DNA from 2 places in the Rhodobacter lacus genome. Region 2 is predicted to be linked to the other one. Evidence: riboswitches for the same ligand, from Rfam matches in the RefSeq annotation. Region 2 holds a riboswitch; the other holds the start of a gene.
What was found. Region 2 has a riboswitch for cobalamin ahead of ACFSM0_RS16720 (DUF1636 family protein). Riboswitches for the same ligand answer to the same signal wherever they lie in the genome.

Region 1 (3,392 bases), on a different contig from region 2:
ACCGGCAAAGCCGGAGCCGCCCAGCGCAGTCACCGGGCCGCGTGTGATATCGACCCCGGAGAGCAGGTTTTCATCTACGAAAACATAGCCTTGCGCGGCATGGCCCGAGAGGCGGTAGGTTTGCGGCACGCCATCGACCGACATCGCCACCCGCCCCGATCCCTCAAAGCCACGAATATTGACCGACACGCCGGGGTTGCCCGGATCCTTCTGGGTGAACACGGAGGTCTGCTGGCGCAGGAGCCCGTCAAGATCGGTGGTGGAAGTGGCGCCGCGCAGATCCTGCTCGCCCAGATGGGTGGCGTTCTCGCCCGCAAAAATCGGTGTGCCATCCTCGGCATAACCGATCACGATCTGGCCGAGGTAGAGCGGCGCATCAAGGTTTTGCGCCTGTGCAGGTGCAGCCGGCAAGGTGAGGGCAGTGCAAACGAGAAGGGCGGCCCGAAGCCGCGGCGCATGGCGCATGGAGATCTCCCAGATCAAGCGTTCTGTGCTCGCTGGCAGGCTGCTGGCATGCGGTTGCCGCAGATGTTCAATAGATGAGTGAATAAGTCAAGATTTGAAATGCACTTTGCCGGAGGGATTTGATCTCTTGCCGGGCGGTGGGCCTGCGCTAAGCTCTGGGGACAGCCCGCCTTGCGCCAGCCTTCCCCCTCTCAGATATGGAACGCCCTGATGTTTCTTGCCATGAACCGATTCACTGTGCCGCTTGAGAATGCCGAAGCCTTCGAGGCGCTTTGGCTGGGGCGCGAAAGCCGCCTCAACGAGCTGCCCGGCTTTGTTGCCTTCCACATGCTGCGCGGCCCCGAGGCGGAAGACGGCACCCGGCTTTATGCCTCGCATACGGTTTGGGAAAGCGAGGAACACTTCCGCAACTGGACCACGTCGGAGCAGTTCCGGGCCGCGCATGCGGGCGCGGGCCAGAGCCGCAAGCTCCATAGCGGAGCGCCGCGATTCGAGGGGTTCACCGCGATCCAGAGCCTTGAGGCCGGCGCGGCGCGCTAGTTCAGCGCCTGCGCCCGCGTTTCCAGCACGACCGGCACCGCGGGGGTCTCCGCGCTTTCGACCCGGCAGAAGCTTTGCCCGGCGTGCCAGATCACCGGGCAAAGCCGGTCGGCGCAGCGCAATTCCGCCTTGCCCGAGATCTCGAAATCCTCGGGCAAGGCGCCACTCGCCGCCACCGCATCGAGCGCGCGGGCGAGGTGGCGCAGAAAGGCGAGGCCGGGCGCGCAGGGGCCGCCGCAAAGCGCACAGGGGCGCGCCTCAACGAGCCGCTGCGGCTGCGGCGGGGCGCAGCGATGGGGGGCGCCGTCAGCCATCATCCTCAACCTTGATATGGCCCGGAACCGCGGCGGCTGCGGCGGCGGGCTGCGGCGGGCGGGGCCGTGGCGTGGGCGGATCGCTCTGCGGCTGGCCGGACCAGACCTGCGGATATTCGAGCCATTTCTGGATGAAGTTCCAGGATTGCTCATAGCCGTCATGGGGCAGGGTGCAGGCCGAACAATCCTTGCGCGTCAGCCCGTTGCGGTCCGTATACGTCTGGTAGGGGCCGGGGCATTCATAGGCGATGAGGGGGCAATAGCAAAACAGGCAGTTGAAGGCGCGTTTCACCCCCGGATGACAGGGCAGGAACGGGCACGCCTCATTGGTGAAGCCCTTGAAGGCCGTGTTGGTGGTGGTGTCTTTCGGCTCCATGGCTCTCTCCTGCGGGCGCCTGCTCGGGCCGGAAAGCGGACAGGGGCAGGGCGTGCACAGGCGCGCACGCATCCATGCCTCCGGGCCCGCCGCCCGGGATGGTCTTGTGGCCCGGCAGGTCTCCTGGCTTGCGGCTCACGCGCCTTTTTGCCCCTTCCCGGCCCGAGAGGGCCAGTGGTTTGGCAGAAGGCTCGCCGCTTACAGTTGCGGGGGCAGCGCCGGAGTTGCACCGGCTTCCCTCTTGCGCCTGCGGAACGCTCCGCAGGGCCTGGGCCCCGAAACCATGGGCGTGCCGGCGGGTCCTGTCAACCGCCTTGGTGTCGCTCGCGGCCAATCTGACGCGGCAGGCGCGCTTGACGCCCGCGCCGATTTCCTCTTCATTGGCGCCGTTCAAGTTCCGGTGAGAGCCGGATGAAAAGGGAATGCGGAACGGCCCTCGGGCCCAAGCCGCAGCTGCCCCCGCAACTGTGAGCGGTGAGCGACGTCGACATGCCACTGGGCCAAAGCCCGGGAAGGCCGACCGAGCGAAGACCCGCGAGCCAGGAGACCTGCTTGAGCGTTCACCCTTTCCGGGCGCGGGGCGTGCCATGGAAGCGGCCCGATCCGCAGTGGTGACATGTCGCCGTTTGCGGAGGGCCTATGCCTTTCCGCGACATCGCTCATTCCGGGCTTTGGCCCGACCGGAAAGGAAGACCCATGCCGCATCTGATGCGCCCCACCGCCGTCACCCTTGCACTTTTGGCCTGCACAGCCCCCGCTTTGGCCGAAGACGCGGGCGTGACCGAGCTTGACGCCATCACCGTCACCGTCACCGCCGCCTCCGAGCCCCTGCGGCTGAGCCAGACCGGCGCTTCCGTCACGGTGCTTACCGCGCCCGATCTGGAGGCCGCGCCGCTCTCTTTTGCGAGCCTGCTCGCCACCGCGCCGGGCCTTTCGCTCAGCGCGAACGGGGGCCTCGGCACGCAGACCGCGCTGCGCGTGCGCGGCCTGCCCGCCTATTACCTCGGCACCCGGATCGACGGGCTTGATGTGACCGACCCTTCTTCCACGCAGCTTTCCTACAACTTCGGTCCGCTGCTCACGACCGGCCTCTCTCGGGTGGAGATCCTGCGCGGTGCGCAATCGGCGCTTTACGGCTCCGAGGCCGCGGCGGGGGTGGTCGATGTCACCACCTGGCGGCCGGAGACGGAGGGCCGGTCCGGGGCTCTGGCCGTGGAGGCCGGAACCTACGGCACCTATGCGGGCACGGCCTCGGTCGGCTACCGGGACGCGCGCACCGAGCTTGCGCTCAGCTTTGGCCGCGCGGTGAGCGAGGGCTTTTCCGCCCATGCCGCAGGCCGCGAAAAAGATGGCTTCCGCGGCAGCCAGATCAGCGCCTCCGCGCGGCACGCGCTGAGCGAAACGCTCACATTGGGGGCCACGGTGCTGGCGCAGGACAGCTTGACCGATTTTGACGCGAGCACGGGCGATGCCGACAACTGGACCGACAGCCAGCTGCGCGGCGCGCGTGTCTTTGCCGAGCTCACCACCGGCACGGTGCGGCATGAACTTTCCTATGCCCGGGTCGATGTGCGCCGCGATGTGTATGAATATGCGAGCCACACCTATTTTGACGCCACCCGCGAGACCCTCGCCTATGACGGGCGTTGGGATGCGGGCGGCCCGTTCCGGCTGAGCTGGGGCGCGGCGCACAAGAC
Region 2 (3,392 bases):
AGCGCCTGCAACGCCTGCGCGCGTCCGATCTCGCCGCCATCCGCCGTTACGGCGGCATTGTTGGACATGTTCTGCGGCTTGAACGGCGCAACCGAAAAGCCCCGCCGCCGCGCTGCGCGGCACAGCCCCGCCACCAGCATCGACTTGCCGACATTCGAGCCCGCGCCCTGGATCATGATCGCGCTCATGCCCGGCCTCCGCGCCTGTTGCCGCCGCGGGAGCCTCCGGCGGGGATATTTAAGAGCAAGCTGAAAGCCGCATCGGCAAAAGAGGCGCGGCACCGCACCCAGGCCTGCCAAGGCAGGGAGGGCGCGGCGCTTTCACCTTGCACGGTCATCGGGATCCCTCCCTGTACCGTTCTTTCAGCCTGCGCGCACATGGTTAACAGATTCTTAACGTGGTCTTTCATCTTGCCCCAAATATCCCGGGGGTCCGGGGGCAGCGCCCCCGGCCTTCGGCTCAGAACTCGACCCCCGGCTGGCCTTTGATGCCGGCACGGAACGGATGTTTGATCGGACCCATCTCGGTCACCAGATCGGCCGCCTCGATCAGCTCGGGCGCGGCGTTGCGGCCGGTGAGCACGACATGGGTCATTTCCGGTTTTTCGTCGCGCAAAAACGCCAGCACCTCGGCCAGATCGAGGTAATCGTAGCGCAGCGCGATGTTGATCTCGTCCAGAAGCACCATGCGGATCTGCGGATCGCGGATCAACGCCTTCGCCTTCTCCCATCCCGCGCGCGCCGCCGCCACGTCGCGCTCGCGGTCCTGCGTTTCCCAGGTGAAGCCCTCGCCCATCGCATAAAACTGGCACAGCGCGCCGAAATGCTCGGTGAGCAGGCGCCGCTCGCCGGTATCCCAGGCGCCCTTGATGAACTGCACCACCGCGCAGGGCATCTCATGCGCGATGCAGCGCAGGATCATCCCGAACCCGGCCGAGCTTTTGCCCTTGCCCGATCCGGTGTGGACAATCACAAGCCCCTTTTCCCCGGATTTCCCCGCCATGATCTTGTCGCGCGAGGCCTTCTTCTTGGCCATTTTCGCGGCATGGCGCACCAGATCTTCGGGCGTGCCCTCGGTGTCATGCGGCGGGGCGGGGTCGGTTTCGGGCGTCATTGCGGCGGCCTCCTGCTTGACAATGCACTATCTCTCGCCCACTCAGGAGCGGCGCTGGTTTCTGTCCTATGACAGGCGAAGAGGGAATGCGACAGGCTTTGCGACGCTCAGGCGCAAAAAGCCGAACGCAGCCGCCCCCGCGACCGTGACCGGAGAGGGCGCTCCGCACCACTGGCAGACCCGAGAGGGGGCCGGGAAGGAGGGGCGACCGTGAGGGATTTCCCTCGCATCCGCAAGCCGGGAGACCTGCCAGCGCATGCGTTCGGGCGGACGGGGTGTGCCGCGACCGGAGGACGGGCCCAAGGCCCGTCTTCGGGCGATCCCCCAAGCCTCAGGGAAGGCCTCGCAAGAGGCATCGGGGAGGGGCGAATGGTCGCCACGCTACATGTCTGCACCACCTGCCGGCGCGCGGGCGAGGCGCCGGAGGACGAAATCCGCCCCGGCGCGGCGCTTCATGCCGCGCTCGCCGATCTGCCGTGCCCGGACGGGGTGCGGATCGTTCCCGTGGAATGCCTGTCGGCCTGCACGCAGGGCTGTTCTGTCGCGCTCTCCGCGCCCGGCAAATGGTCCTATGTCTATGGCCGGCTTGGCCCCGCAGATGCCGCGACCGTGCTTGAGGGCGCCGCGCTTTACGCGCAAAGCGCCGACGGGCTCGTGCCCTGGCGCGCGCGGCCCGAAATCTTCCGCAAGCAGAGCCTTGCGCGCATCCCGCCCCCAGCGTTGACCCCCGAGGAGTAGCCCATGTCGGACCTGACCAAAATCCCCGTTACCGTGATCACCGGCTTTCTGGGCGCGGGAAAAACCACGCTCATTCGCCACCTGATGGCCAACCCCGGCGGGCGCACGCTTGCCGTGCTGGTGAACGAATTCGGCACGGTGGGCGTGGACGGCGAGATCTTGCGCCAATGCGCCGACGAAAATTGCCCCGACGAGAACATTGTCGAGCTGGCCAACGGCTGCATCTGCTGCACCGTCGCCGATGAGTTCATCCCGACCATCGAGGCTTTGATGGCGCGGCCCAACCGCCCGGACCATATCCTGATCGAGACCTCGGGTCTGGCGCTGCCCAAACCGCTCCTGAAGGCCTTCGACTGGCCCGCGATCCGCTCGAAAATCACGGTCGATGGCGTGATTGCCGTGGCCGATGCCGAGGCGGTGGCGGCAGGCCGCTTTGCCCCCGACGAGGCCGCGGTCGATGCGCAACGGCAGGCCGATGACAGCATCGACCACGAAACGCCGCTCTCCGAAGTGTTCGAGGATCAGATCGCCTGCGCCGATCTCGTGCTCCTGTCCAAGGCCGATCTCGCGGGGGAGGCGGGGCTTGCCGCCGCGCGCGCCGCGATCGAGGCGGAGGCGCCGCGCAAGCTGCCCATTCTGCCGATGGTCGAAGGCGTGATCGACCCGCTCGTGGTGCTCGGCATCAATGCTGCCGCCGAGGATGACCTTGCCGCGCGCCCCAGCCACCACGACGATCACGGCGAGCATGAGCATGACGATTTCGACACGGTGGTGATTGATCTGCCCGAAATCGCCGATCCCGCCGCGCTGGTGGCGGCCATCGAGCGGCTCGCGCGGGAGCACAATATCCTGCGGGTGAAGGGCCATGTTGCGGTGGCGGGCAAGCCGATGCGGCTTTTGGTGCAGGCCGTGGGCGAGCGGGTGCGCCATCAATATGACCAGCCCTGGGGCGAGCGGCCGCGTCGCTCCGCGCTCGTTGTCATTGCCGAGCATGACGACGTGAACGAAGACGCGATCCGCGCGCTGCTGATGACCGGGGTTGCCGCCTGATGCATGTCGTCTTTCGCGAAAGCCACGGGCTTGAGGAAACCGAGGTGCCGACCGATCTTGGTCAGCGCCCGGCAGACCTCGTGGCGCTGTCCTTCTCCGACAGCGACCTTGGGGCTTTTGCGGCAGGCTGGAAGCGCGCGGCGGGGGGGCTTCCCGCGTTGCGGCTTGCCAATCTGGTGGCGCTGCGCCACCCGATCTCGGTCGATACCTATGTCGAGAACACGCTTTCGGGCGCGAAAGGCATTCTCATCCGGCTGATCGGCGGCGAGGCTTACTGGCCCTATGGGCTCGCCTCGGTGCAGGATCTGTGCCGCCGCAAGGGGATTGCGCTTGCGGTGCTGCCCGCCGATGGCCGCGATGATGAACGGCTCGACGCGCTTTCCACCCTCCCGGTCTCGACGCTCCGGCGCCTGAAAGAGCTGTGCGACGCGGGCGGTGCGGTCGCCGCACAGGCGGCGCTGGCGCAGCTTGCGCTTGCCTCGGGCCTTTAT

Region 1: it holds a riboswitch for cobalamin, as region 2 does, so the genes downstream of both, ACFSM0_RS06755 (cysteine-rich small domain-containing protein) here and ACFSM0_RS16720 (DUF1636 family protein) in region 2, are expected to answer to the same signal.

Annotation. Positions count from the first base shown of each region.
Region 1 covers NZ_JBHUIX010000005.1:350,734-354,125, reverse strand. Annotated here, with positions in the region: gene ACFSM0_RS06770 (TonB-dependent receptor domain-containing protein) at 1-465, opposite strand, end outside; gene hmuQ (heme-degrading protein HmuQ) at 676-1,005, shown strand; gene ACFSM0_RS06760 (hypothetical protein) at 1,002-1,319, opposite strand; gene ACFSM0_RS06755 (cysteine-rich small domain-containing protein) at 1,312-1,695, opposite strand; cobalamin riboswitch at 1,792-1,983, opposite strand; cobalamin riboswitch at 2,071-2,265, shown strand; gene ACFSM0_RS06750 (TonB-dependent receptor plug domain-containing protein) at 2,392-3,392, shown strand, end outside.
Region 2 covers NZ_JBHUIX010000019.1:31,654-35,045, reverse strand. Annotated here, with positions in the region: gene ACFSM0_RS16730 (cobyric acid synthase) at 1-188, opposite strand, end outside; gene cobO (cob(I)yrinic acid a,c-diamide adenosyltransferase) at 460-1,113, opposite strand; cobalamin riboswitch at 1,152-1,381, shown strand; gene ACFSM0_RS16720 (DUF1636 family protein) at 1,483-1,851, shown strand; gene cobW (cobalamin biosynthesis protein CobW) at 1,855-2,901, shown strand; gene cobN (cobaltochelatase subunit CobN) at 2,901-3,392, shown strand, end outside.